Regions from separate parts of the Exiguobacterium sp. s26 genome, predicted to be linked through region 1. Evidence: riboswitches for the same ligand, from Rfam matches in the RefSeq annotation. Region 1 holds a riboswitch; each other region holds the start of a gene.
The links. A riboswitch is a leader RNA that binds a small molecule or an ion and turns the genes downstream of it on or off. The one in region 1 is predicted to bind S-adenosylmethionine.

Region 1 (4,198 bases):
ACTCGATGTCGCTGAATAGCGGGTTCGCTTTCAAGTCGTTCATGTACTGCTCGGTCTGTTCCCAAGTCCCAGAGCACGTCCCGTTGATTCCTTCGGAAGAAATCAAGATGCGTCCTTTGATACCGAGGTCCTTGCAATACTTGAGGTGCTCTTGTGTGAGCGTTTCTGGGTCTTCGATATTGACGTACTTATAGTACAGCAAGACCCGCATTGGTTTTGTTTCCATGTGTGTTACTCCCCTGTGTTCAGTTTTTTGCAGGAAAACGAACGTTGGGTTGTGTCGTTCGACGAACGGACTTGCCTGCAACCACAAGTCCATATTATATGATAGATATCACAGCGGAATTTCGCAAATACTTTTTAATTTTTTACGGCGGTGGGCAGGGGGATGCGTCTTCCTGAGCGAAATCGGGTAAAAAGGGAATAACGAAAGTTGAAGGTGGAAACTGACATGCTGACATCACTCCAACAATATATTTTAAACTTGATTGAATGGCTACAAGGACTTCCGGGCGGACCTTGGGCAGGACTCGGGGCACCTTTCCTGGAAGCCATCTTTCCATTTCTCCCGCTCGTCCTCATCATCTCGGCGAACGCAGCAACGTACGGTTTTTGGCTCGGGACGTTATTGTCGTGGGTCGGAAGCTTGCTCGGGACGATTCTTGTGTTTGCAGCTGTTCGCTACGTCTTTCGAAAGCCGATGACGCGATGGCTCGAGAGGCATAAACAAGGCGTCTATTGGCTCGAACGCATCAATCATATGAGTCCGGTCTCGCTCGGGTTTCTTTACTCGCTCCCGTTCATTCCGGTCAGTTTGATTACGTATTTACTCGCCCTCATCCAAATGCCGCTCCGGACGTTCATTATGGCGGCCGGGTTTGGGAAGTTGCTCGTCGTCTTGATTTTCTCTGTCATCGGTGACCAGTGGGAAGAGTTTATTCAAAGCCCGTTCCGATTATCGATGCTCGTCCTGTTGCTGTTCGTTTTGTGGGTAATCAGCCGCGGACTCGAAGAACTGCTCAAACGGCGTGCCTTCAGAAAACGTAACGAGCAGCTGAAACGTGAACTTGAAGCGAAACGACAAACGACCTTGTGAAGCGACTGCTTCACAAGGTCGTTTTCGTTAAGCGCGTTTTTTGAAACGCGGGAAGTTGAAGGCGATGGCCAATCCTCCGCAAATGAACAACAAGAACGGATAGAACATATACGGCACGAGCGCCGGCGACGCTGTGTTCGTCAGTTCGGCCGCAATGAGAAGCTGTGCCCCGTAAGGCAACAGACCTTGGACCCCACACGAGAAGATATCGAGTACACTCGCAGACTTTTTACGTTCGATGTCATAATCGTCGGCGATGTTCGCGGCGAGCGGACCAGCCACGAGAATCGAAATCGTGTTGTTCGCCGTCGCGACGTTTGTCGCACTGACGAGCCCGGCGATGCTCCACTCCGCGCCGGCCCGTCTTTTAATTCGGGACGTGAGCGCGTCACGCAAGTACGTGAGTCCGCCGTTGTGCGAGATGAGTCCGACGAGCCCACCCATGAGCAATGTCAGGAGTGAAATCTCGGCCATGCCCATCATGCCGTCCGCCATGGCGGTGACGTACGTGGTGACGGCTAGACTGCCATCCAATAGACCGATGATGCCGGTCAGGGCGATGCCGCCGAGCAAGACAAGGATGACGTTCATTCCCGTCAAAGCGAGCACGATAACCGCTAGATACGGAATCAACTTATACCATTCAAACGCCGCCGGCTCGATGGTCGATTCTCCGCTCGATAGGGCAGCGAGTAAAATCGTTGTGATGACGGCTGCCGGCAAGACGATCCAAAAGTTGGTCCGGAACTTGTCGCGCATGTTCGTCCGCTGGGTGCGGACGGCTGCGATCGTCGTGTCTGAAATGAACGACAAGTTATCCCCGAACATGGCACCCCCGACGACGGCTGCCGCCGCGATAGCGATATTGACGCCGCTCTCCTCATGGATGCCGAGAGCGATCGGCGCCAGTGCGGCGATCGTCCCGGTCGACGTACCCATCGCCATCGAGATGAAGGCTGCGATGACGAATAGGCCGCTCAATAGGAGCGAGGGCGGTAGTAACGTCAATGCCGCATTGACGGTCGCGTCAATCGCACCGATTGCTTCGGCGACGCTTGAAAACGCACCGGCGAGCAAGAAGATGAACACCATGATGAGGATGCTCGGGTTCCCGGCACCTTGGGCGACGCGTTCGACCGTCTGGGTGACGCTCCCTTTCGTCATCATCGCCGCGACGATGACGGCAATCAAGGCCGCGATCAAGGCGGGGAATTTATAAAAGTCGTCATAGTAGATGCCTGCCCCGATAAAGAAGACGAGGAAGACGAGTAAGGGCAAGAGCGCCCATTTGTTAGCTGTTGGTTGTTCCAATCGATTCACCTCATTCATAAAAATAAAAAGAGAGCCTTCTGAAAAAAGGCTCTCTCGACAAGAAACACTTTTTTCATCTTTCGAGCAGACCGCTCGCTGGATTTGGCACAGGTTACCCGCTGCCGAGACGTCATCGGGCCAGTCCCTCAGTCTCTCTTGATAAAAAAGTTGTGATATTTAGTTATAAGACACGTTCCCTAACGTACCTGTTTCAAATCTGCTTGTCAATAGCAAACCCCCACGTGGTGAACGTGGGGGCGAGTCAGGACGTCAAGAAATTATAATGGGCGACGCGGTTGCGTCCGGCGTACTTCCCGCCGACGTAGAGTGCCCGGTCGGCGTTGCGGATCGTATCGTCGAGACGTTTGTCCCCGAACGCTTGAATCGTATCGACCCCGATCGAGGCGGTCACGGAGATGTCGATTCCGTCGACGTGGAACGGTTTCGTCTCGATTTGTTGGCGGATGCGCTCGGCAATCTCGACGGCTGCTTCGACATCGCACCGGTTCAACAGCAAGATGAACTCCTCGCCGCCATAACGGGCTGCGAAATCATCGGTGCGGAGCACTTGCCGGATGCGGCGGCCGAACTCTTGGAGTACACTGTCTCCGACTTGGTGTCCGTGCGTGTCGTTGATTTTTTTGAAGAAGTCGATATCGAGCATCGCGACGGAAATCGGATACATCGAGCCGTCCGAGATCTGTTGAATCCCGTATTCATAAAAAGCCCGCGCATTGGCAAGCAGCGTCAAGCTGTCCGTCCGGCTCTCGGTATAGAGGCGGTCGCGTTCATGACAACGACTGATCGTCCGATTGAACGACTTGAGCAGTTTGACAATCTCGCGTTGAATGATGGGCGGATAGCCATAGACGTGCTCGCCCGTCATCACAATCCACGTGCGGATTCCTTCGATTTCCTCGGAACGGACCGAGATGAAGCTATGATAGTCTTCATTAAATTCGTTCGACAGCGGGGCGTCCCATTCGAAGCGCATCTCGTACTCGACCGAGGCTTCGTTCGGATAGGTTGCATCGAGTAATTCAAAGACGACATGGCGATCGATCGGCTGGCGCGTCTTCAAATCAAAGTAAAGTGTGCGATCAAACAGTTTGAACTCGACGTACCCTTCATCGTACTCGTTGAGTCGCTCACATTGACTGAGGAACACTTCGATGGCTTGTGCCTCGCTTTGCGATAGCGATACGGCTTCTTTTGCTTCATCATATTGTTCAATCAACGATTTGAAGGCGTCTTGTCGACCTTTTTGAATGATGAGTCGCTTAATAAAGAACGTGAGTGCGGCGGCGATACTGCTGACGACGAGCAAGTTCGTCTCTCGGAAGAGCGAGGCCGCCAAAATGAAGACGAGACTGACGATATACGTGTAAAACGCGATGCTTAAAAAGTCACGGACCGGGATGTCGACGCGGAACCACCAGCCGACTTGATACTTTTGGACGACCGTGTTCAAAATGATGGCAATAATCAAACCGGCAAGCGGAAGGAACGAGTCTTGGGAATAGAATCCGAGACCGGTCACACCACCAAGTGCCAAGTAGACACTGGCCGGGATGGCGATTTCCAAAAATGACGTGATGGCATTCCACGGATACGTAAAACGGAACCGTCGAAGCGCGACGCGCGGTTTCAAGTTGACGAACTGGAAGACGAGTAGTCCAATCTGATTGACGAACAGCGCTGTCTCAAAATCAAAGAATAAAAAAATAATTAAGACGATACTTTCTGAAAAGGTAAAGTAGACGCCTTTCCGTTCAATGGAGTCCATTTGAA
Region 2 (4,198 bases), on a different contig from region 1:
GTGAATAACAAAATCAATAGTTTTTTAGACATGAATCGTTCCCCCTACATGATATGTGATGGCGGTCTCTGTCGGCTCGAACACACCCGCCTCGGTGATGAGTCCGGTGATGAGGTCGGGCGTGGTGACGTCGAACGCCGGATTGAAGACGGTGATGCCGACGGGTGCCGTCGGTTGACCGCCGATATGTGTCACTTCTGACGGGTTCCGCTCCTCGATCTCAATCGTGTCGTCCGCCGTCAAATCGAACGTCGAATGCGGCGCCGCGACATAGAACGGAATGCCGTAATGTTTGGCGAGGACGGCGAGTTGCAACGTGCCGATTTTATTGGCGACGTGCCCCGTCCGTGTGATGCGGTCGGCTCCGACGATGATGGCGTCGACTCGTTTCGACTGAATCGTCCAAGCCGCCATATTGTCCGTGATGAGCGTCACGTCGATATCGGCCCGATCGAGCTCCCAGACAGTGAGGCGTGCCCCTTGCAGGAGCGGTCGCGTCTCACAGGCGAAGACGTTGAAGGATACACCTCGTTCTTTTCCGACGTAAAACGGTGCGAGCGCCGTACCGTAACGCGATGTCGCGATGGCACCGGCGTTGCAAATCGTTAACACGTTCCCCCCGGCCGGCAACACCGTCAGTGCATGCTCGCCGATGGCCCGGTACGTATCGACGTCCCGGTCGTACAAAGCGATGGCGCGGCGTTTGATTTCCTCGGCAATCGCCTCAAAATCATCCCCGACATTTAAATCAAGGAGCGATTCAATCACGTTTTGCAGATTGACCGCTGTCGGCCGGGTCGCAATCAAGCGGCGTCCGACGAGGTCGAGCCGACGCGTGAAGTCCGGGTCATCGACTAACCGTCCCGCTTCTTTGGCGAGGACGAACGCCCCGAAGTAAGCGATGGCCGGTGCGCCGCGGACTTGGAGCGTCTCGATGGCATGTTCGGCCTGTTCAAGCGTCTCGATTGTCACGTAACGCTCTTCATGCGGCAACAACGTCTGGTCCAATACGATGAGTTCGTCTGTCTGTGAATGGAAACGGATGTTTTGGACCGTCATACGCGCACCCCCGACAGGAGTGTCACCAAGTCGTCAATCGATTCGACGCTGTGGCGTTCTTTAATGAGCGCTGTCCCGAGGGCGAGCGCGTCACGTTTTCGTTCGAGCCGCGTCGCTTCCGGCAATGTCTCGAGATCGGCGACACCGGCCAGTCCGACGGCACGGCGAATGAGTTCGCAACCGGCGTAGCCAATCGTGTCGCTGAAGACCGTCCGCAACAACTCGTCGACGAAACCATCCGTATTGAATGGCTCGACGGCGCGCTCAAAATTAGCCCGAAACGTCTTCTCGAACGTCTCCCACACCGTCAAGACGTCCGTGAAACGCTCGAAGCGTTTGAGCGGGTCATGGAACGTCGACAGCGTCAAATGGGCGATGATTTGGCCGAGGTCGAAGCCGAACGGTCCGTAAAATGCGAACTCTGGATCGATGATTTTCGTCTCTTGTTGAGTCGCGAAGATGCTGCCCGTATGTAAGTCTCCATGCAGGAGTGCCTCATGTTTCGTGACAAACCCGACTTTCAATTTCGTCACCTCGACCTTGAGCGCCTGGTCTTGCCAAAGGCGTTCGACATCTGCTCGCAGCGCCGTCTCGATGTTGTTCGACTCCGCGTCTTTGAACGGATCGGTGAAGATGAGCTTCTCGGTGATGTCACACAGTTCCGGGTTGTAATAGTCACGTTCAATCCGCTTCTTCGCGATCGGTCCAGCTGCGTAATCCGACGTCGCAAACAGCGTCTCGCCCAAAAATTCACCGACATGACGGGCGAGTTCCGGGTAGCTCTCCCCGTTCAAATAGCCGGTGCGGACAATCTCATAATCAGATAGATCTTCTATAATCGTGTAAGCGAGTGTCCGGTCGCTGCCAAGGACAGCCGGGACGAACCGAGGCGCGACAGTCGCAAACTCACGGAGTGCCAACTGTTCAATCCATGCCCGCTCGAGCGTGAGCGGCCAGCTCTCACCGACGACTTTGGCGTATGGGAGCGCTTGTTTGACGATCAGGCGCTGTTCGCCTTGGCGAATCCGAAACACGAGATTCAAGTTGCCGTCCCCGATCTCCTCGCACTCGGCGATTCCTTCTTGCAAGTATCCTAATTGACGGACGTGCTCGACGACGGTCTGTTCTGTAAATGGTTGATATGACATGATGTTTTCCCCTTCCTGTACGTTGCCCACAAAAAAAGCCCCTTTCTCCGCGAGAAAGAGGCACAGCCAAAATGGTTGTTCCTCTCATCTGTCAGACATTCGTCTGGTGGATGTAGCACCGTGCCTAGTGGTCGGTTGCTGCGGCGTCATCGGGCCAATTCCCTCTGCCAACTCGCGATAAGAGTGTGTTATTCGATTCGGTGAACTTATGTGATGAATATTACGGACTCGACGTCACGATTGTCAACGTCATTTTCTCGACGCAACTCCGTCTTTTTTTGTGCATATATGGAAACAACTTCCCAAAATATTTTTTTTGGAAAAAAAGGAATTGACGACATGATGATTCTGTGCAAAAATTCAATTAAATTTCACAACTTCAAATCACATTCTTATCAAGAGCAGACGGAGGGACGAGCCCGATGATGTCGCAGCAACCGACCAGAGATGGCACGGTGCTAATTCTTGCAGCGAAAGCTGAGAGATAAGAGTTCATTTTTTATGATGACCTCTTGCCTCGGCATGGGGTCATTTTTTGTTTGCCTGGAAGGAGGAACCATATGAGTATCACTGCCACATATGAAATCAAACGAACGGACGCGGTCGCGACCGTCGCCGACAAAATCGCCCTCGAGCTGACGGTCGGTACTTGGACGGAGCTGCCTCACTTAGAGCAAGAGCAGTTACAGGCGTATCGCGGTGAGGTCGTGTCGACCATACATACGGATACGACGAGCCGCTTCACAATCCGCTACCCGTTACATAATGTCAGCCCTGACTTTTCATCCATCTTGACGACGACGTTCGGGAAACTGTCCCTCGACGATTCGATTCGGTTAATCGATTTGACGTTGCCCGAGACGCTCGCCCCTCATTTCAAAGGCGCCAAGTTCGGGGTCACTGGAATTCGCGAGTTACTCGGTGTTCATGATCGCCCGCTCGTCATGAGCATCTTCAAAGGTGTCATCGGCCGTGACCTCGCGTTTCTCGAGCAGCAACTCCGCGATCAGTTCGCCGGAGGCATCGATATCGTCAAAGACGACGAGATTTTATACGACAACCCGCTCACCCCATCGCTCGAACGGGCCCGGATCGGAGCGGACGTCATTCAAGCCCACTTCGAGGCGACCGGGAAACGTGTCCTCTACGCCATCACGCTGAGCGGCCCCGTGTTCGGTCTACGTGACCAGGCGCTCCGTCTCATCGAGGCAGGTGCGACAGCGCTCCTGTTCAACGTCTATACGTACGGTCTCGACGCACTGCGCGAACTTGCGAACGATTCAGACATACGCGTCCCCATCTTGGCACATCCGGCCTTTGCCGGCGCCTTGACCGGATCAATCAGTCATTCGCTCTTACTCGGTAAACTCCCACGCCTCGCCGGGGCCGATTTAACGCTCTTCCCGTCTCCGTACGGCTCCCTCGCGACACCGCGTGACGAGGCGTTCACGATTCGTGACCAGAGCGCCGAACCGCATTGGTCGAAACCGATTTTACCGGTCCCGTCAGCCGGGATTCATCCAGGACTCGTCGCCGATATCATTCGTGATTTCGGGACGGATGTCGTCATCAACGCCGGCGGTGGCATTCACGGACACCCGGACGGCGCAGCCGCCGGGGCTCGTGCTTTCCGACAAGCGATCGCTCACGTTCTCGGCCAAACCGAAGGACAGACGGACGAGCTCGATACCGCGTTGAAGGCGTGGGCGTCACGATGACGGTCCATATCCTCTGCGACTTCGACGGGACGATCACGGCGGAAGACAATATTATCGCGTTGATGAAGGCGTTCGCCCCGCCGGCTTGGGTCGAGTTGAAAGATGCGGTCCTCGAGCAACGGATTTCGATTCGCTCCGGTGTCGGTCAACTGTTTCAACTATTGCCGAGCGCAGATGCCCCGGCCTACCGTGATTATTTGTTGGAGCGCATCACGCTCCGCCAAGGGTTCCCGGCATTTTTAGAAGAAGTTCGGGCCCATGGCTGGAAGTTTG
Region 3 (4,198 bases), on a different contig from region 1:
TACGAGCGCGAGCGCGTCGCCGAGGATGGCGATCATCATGATCGGTTTACGGCCATACAAATCTGCGAGCCGTCCGCCGACGACCGAACCGATGAGGGCCATGATCGGACCGGTCGCCATGATGACACCGACCTGGATATAACTGTCGAGCTTGTCGCTGTAATAGAGGACAAGGAACGGCGCGATCATGAACATCATGACGCCGGTGATCGTCTCCCCGAGGAAGCGGATCCAAATATTGCGGTCGAGTCGTTTGAGTGATTGAATCATTAGGTTCACCTGCTTTAATTATTGGAATGTAAAAAGGGACGCAGCATGCACAAAGGCATACGCGTCCCTACGATCTTAGACATGCCTCGGAAGGCGGGCGAACGTCACGGATTCAAATCACGGAGAGGCGCCTGCCGGTCAATATGGACTTGGACGTGCGAGCGTTGAATGACTGACATCGGTACCTCTCCTTTCTGCATTGGACTGTCTTCTCTTCAAGATTATGATATTTCTGTGAAATGTGTCAACCTAAATCGTCAATGTGTCATAACAATTCATTCAAGTTCTTGCGACTGAGCCGGTAGTCGATCAAGCGCGAGAACACGACTTGAATCATCGCCGTGACCGGCACGCTGATGAACATCCCGACGAGGCCGAACAGGCTGCCGCCGATGATGATCGACGTGATGACCCAGAACGGCGTGATGCCGACGCTGTCGCCGAGAATCTTCGGCCCGAGCCAGAGTCCGTCGAATTGTTGCAACAAGAAGATGAACAAGAGGACGATGAGCGCCGTGAACGGGTCATAGAAGTAGGTGATGATGAACGCCGGGATCATCCCGAGCAGCGGCCCGACGTACGGGATGAAGTTCAAGACACCGACGATGACGCCGAGGAGAAGCGCGTATGGCGCCCCGATAATCAACAGACCGGCGACGGCCAGCACCCCGATGATGAGGCAGTCGAGCGACTTCCCGATGATATAGCGTTTAAAGATGTAATCCATCTCTTGGAAGATGTCGATCGTCGTCTTGGCTGACGCGACCGGGAACATCGCATACAACAGCCGCTTGAACATGCGGGCAAAAATCTCTTTGTCTTTTAAAAGATAAATCGAGATGACGATCCCAATCAAGAAGTTAATGAGCGTCATCGTGAAGCTCGACACGTAGCTGACCGACGACAAGACGGCCGTCTCGACCCAGCCCGAGTAGCGCTCCTCGAACCGGCTGAAATCGATGGCCTGGGCGACTGTCGCGTTATACTCTTTCAAATACGTGTTCAACTGTGACAGATACCCGTCGATTTGCCGGATATAGGACGGGAGTTCCTCGATGAGCGAGGCGAGGCTCGAATAAATGCGTGGGAACAGCGTCACCGCAGATATGACGAGAATCCCGATAAAGATGATATAGACGATCAGCAAGCCTTGATATCGTTTTAGTTGAAACCGTTCTTCTATATAGGACAGGACGGTATTCAGGAGCAGCGCGATGGCGATTCCCATAATAATCGGCGTCAGCAACTGGAACGTATAATGCATCATCTGCGAAATCGTATCCGGTTCGCTGATGACTTTCCAGAGCACGAGCAGGATCAGGCCGATCACGCTCAACTTCCAAATCAATTGACGGTTTAATTCCAAAGGTCCATCCCCTCATGTTTTAAATTTTGTAGAATAACGTTCACTTTCACTATGAACGTTTTTTTATCGGGATTCAAGAGGACATGCTCATTTTCAAAAAAGGATTGACAAGATTGGTAACGTTTGGTTAACTAAGTGACATATTACAAAAAGACAAATCGCATATAAAACACTTTCTATCAAGAGAAGCGGAGGGACTGGCCCGATGAAGCTTCAGCAACAGATTGATTCAATACTGTGCTAATTCCAGCAAGGTGACCTTGAGAGATGGAAAGGTGGTTGTTTGAATACGTCCGTATCTCGACACCCCTTTCCGCGGAAAGGGGTGTTTTTTGCATAGGAGGACTATTCATGACTGACAGACGCTCACATCTACTTAAAACGTTACCACCTCAACATTTCGTCGGACTCGCGAACGAGGTGGCCGAACTCGAACAAGCCGGCCGCGACATCATCCGACTCGGACAAGGGACGCCTGACCTGCCTACGCCTGAGCCAATCTGTGACGCGCTTCAGACGGCGCTCCTCGACGCCTCGACCCATCAATACGGTCCGTTCCGCGGTCAGGCCCGCCTGAAGCAAGCAGTGGCGACGTTCTATTTGAATGAGTATGGAGTCGAACTTGATCCCGAGACAGAAGTAGCGATTCTCATCGGCTCAAAATCTGGTCTCATCACGTTGCCGCAATGCGTACTCGAACCTGGCGACGGAATTTTGCTACCGAATCCCGGCTATCCTGATTACATCTCGGGGGCACGCCTCGCCGGTGCCGTCGTCCGTGACCTCGTCCTCCGGGAAGAGAACGGCTTCTTGCCGGACTATGAGACGCTCGATACGCAAGATGCAAGACTCATGTATTTGAACTACCCGAGCAATCCGACCGGAGCCGTCGCCTCACCCGCTTTCTTTGACGATACCGTCCGTTTCGCCCGGGAGCGGGACTTGATGGTCGTCCACGATTTCGCATATGGCAGCATCGGATTCGATGGCCATGTCCCGCCTAGCTTTCTGCAGGCGGAAGGGGCGAAAAAAGTCGGCATCGAGGTATATACGATGTCGAAAGCGTTCAACATGTCCGGTTGGCGCGTCGCCTTTGCTGTCGGGAACGCGGACATCATCGAGGCGATCAACACGTATCAGGACCACGTCCACGTCAGCGTGTTCTCGGCCATCCAGGCGGCGGCTGTCGCTGCGCTCGAGGCGCCCCGTACCATTCGCGATGACTTGGCACGACTGTACGAGGCACGGCGTGATCGCCTGATCGACGGGTTGAACCGGGCCGGCTGGGCCGTCGAACCGCCGGAAGGCTCGTTCTTCGTCTGGGCGAAAGTGCCTGAGGGTGATGCCAAGTCGTTCTCGCGGAAACTGCTGCATGAAGCCGGTGTCGCCGTCACCCCGGGCTATTTCTTCGGTTCGGAAGGGAACGGATACGTCCGCTTCGGCCTCGTCTCACCGGAACCGAAGATTGACGAGGCCGTCGAACGAATCGAGCGGTTGTTTGCCGCCTATGAGGAGGTGCGCGCATGATTCGTCAGGCCGTCCTTGAATATGACCACGCCGATGACGCGCTCGACCGTCTTGATGACTTAGTCGACGGCCGCCGTGCCCACGTCCTGCACGGTCAGAAAGGGTATGACGTCGTCCGAGCCATCTTTCCGGCCATCGCGGACTATCCGGCAACAAGGTTCAGCGGGGAGTGCACGGACTCGGAAGTCAAACGGCTCAAACCGTTGGACGCCGACGTGTTAATCGCCGTCGGAGGTGGCAAGCTCGTCGATACGGCCAAACTCGTCGCCTATCAACGGAACGTCCCGCTCATCGTCGTCCCAACGCTCGCCTCGAACTGTGCGGCGTTCACACCGCTCAGCGTCGTCTATCAGGAGGACGGGAGCTACGACCGCTACGACATGTTCCGCGTCGTCATCGAACGGGTCATCGTTGACTCACGGGTCATCTCGCGCTCACCATATGAATACTTTCGGGCAGGTGTCATCGACACGGTCGCGAAGTTTTACGAGGCCCGTTATTTGAGTGGTGACAGCTCAGCTGACGCCGGCGTCAACACCGGACTCGTCTTGGCCGAGCAGTGCGGGCGTCTCGTCGAACTTGAATTGAGCGAGCACGCTTTTGAGTCGTATAGTGACGACGTCCGCTTCGCGGTCGATCACGTGCTCGCCATCGGCGGCGCCGTCGGTGGATTTGGTGACGCCGGGACACGCGTCGCCGTGGGCCATGCGGTCCATAATGCGCTCAGCCGCTTCGAGTCGACCCACTCATTCTTGCACGGAGACAAGGTCGGCTTCGGCCTGATCATCCAAGAGCGCTTGCGGCGCTCGGCCGATGCTCCGTATTTGGAAGCTTGGTTGAAACGGTTCGGTGCCCCGACGACGCTCGAGACGCTCGGGGTCGGATTTGAGCATATCCCGGTCCTCGTCGACTCCGTCATGACGGAGACCGAGCTGCAACAGTTGCCGGAACCGCTCGATAAAGACTTTTTGAAAATAATTTTTGAAAATTTACAATTATCTATTTACAATTAAAAGAATTAAAAGTAAGATGATA

Region 2: it holds a riboswitch for S-adenosylmethionine, as region 1 does, so the genes downstream of both, mtnK (S-methyl-5-thioribose kinase) here and KNP82_RS09350 (Na+/H+ antiporter NhaC family protein) in region 1, are expected to answer to the same signal.
Region 3: it holds a riboswitch for S-adenosylmethionine, as region 1 does, so the genes downstream of both, KNP82_RS06460 (aminotransferase class I/II-fold pyridoxal phosphate-dependent enzyme) here and KNP82_RS09350 (Na+/H+ antiporter NhaC family protein) in region 1, are expected to answer to the same signal.

Annotation. Positions count from the first base shown of each region.
Region 1 is NZ_JACSLS010000005.1:43,947-48,144, reverse strand. It holds gene trhO (oxygen-dependent tRNA uridine(34) hydroxylase TrhO) at 1-226, opposite strand, end outside; gene KNP82_RS09355 (TVP38/TMEM64 family protein) at 452-1,096, shown strand; gene KNP82_RS09350 (Na+/H+ antiporter NhaC family protein) at 1,124-2,425, opposite strand; SAM riboswitch class I at 2,478-2,573, opposite strand; gene KNP82_RS09345 (GGDEF domain-containing protein) at 2,670-4,198, opposite strand, start outside.
Region 2 is NZ_JACSLS010000004.1:208,230-212,427, forward strand. It holds gene KNP82_RS08135 (sugar ABC transporter substrate-binding protein) at 1-32, opposite strand, end outside; gene mtnA (S-methyl-5-thioribose-1-phosphate isomerase) at 25-1,059, opposite strand; gene mtnK (S-methyl-5-thioribose kinase) at 1,056-2,207, opposite strand; SAM riboswitch class I at 2,289-2,391, opposite strand; SAM riboswitch class I at 2,597-2,698, shown strand; gene KNP82_RS08150 (2,3-diketo-5-methylthiopentyl-1-phosphate enolase) at 2,768-3,925, shown strand; gene KNP82_RS08155 (2-hydroxy-3-keto-5-methylthiopentenyl-1-phosphate phosphatase) at 3,922-4,198, shown strand, end outside.
Region 3 is NZ_JACSLS010000003.1:325,186-329,383, forward strand. It holds gene KNP82_RS06450 (MDR family MFS transporter) at 1-270, opposite strand, end outside; gene KNP82_RS06455 (AI-2E family transporter) at 536-1,636, opposite strand; SAM riboswitch class I at 1,810-1,910, shown strand; gene KNP82_RS06460 (aminotransferase class I/II-fold pyridoxal phosphate-dependent enzyme) at 1,988-3,163, shown strand; gene KNP82_RS06465 (iron-containing alcohol dehydrogenase family protein) at 3,160-4,176, shown strand.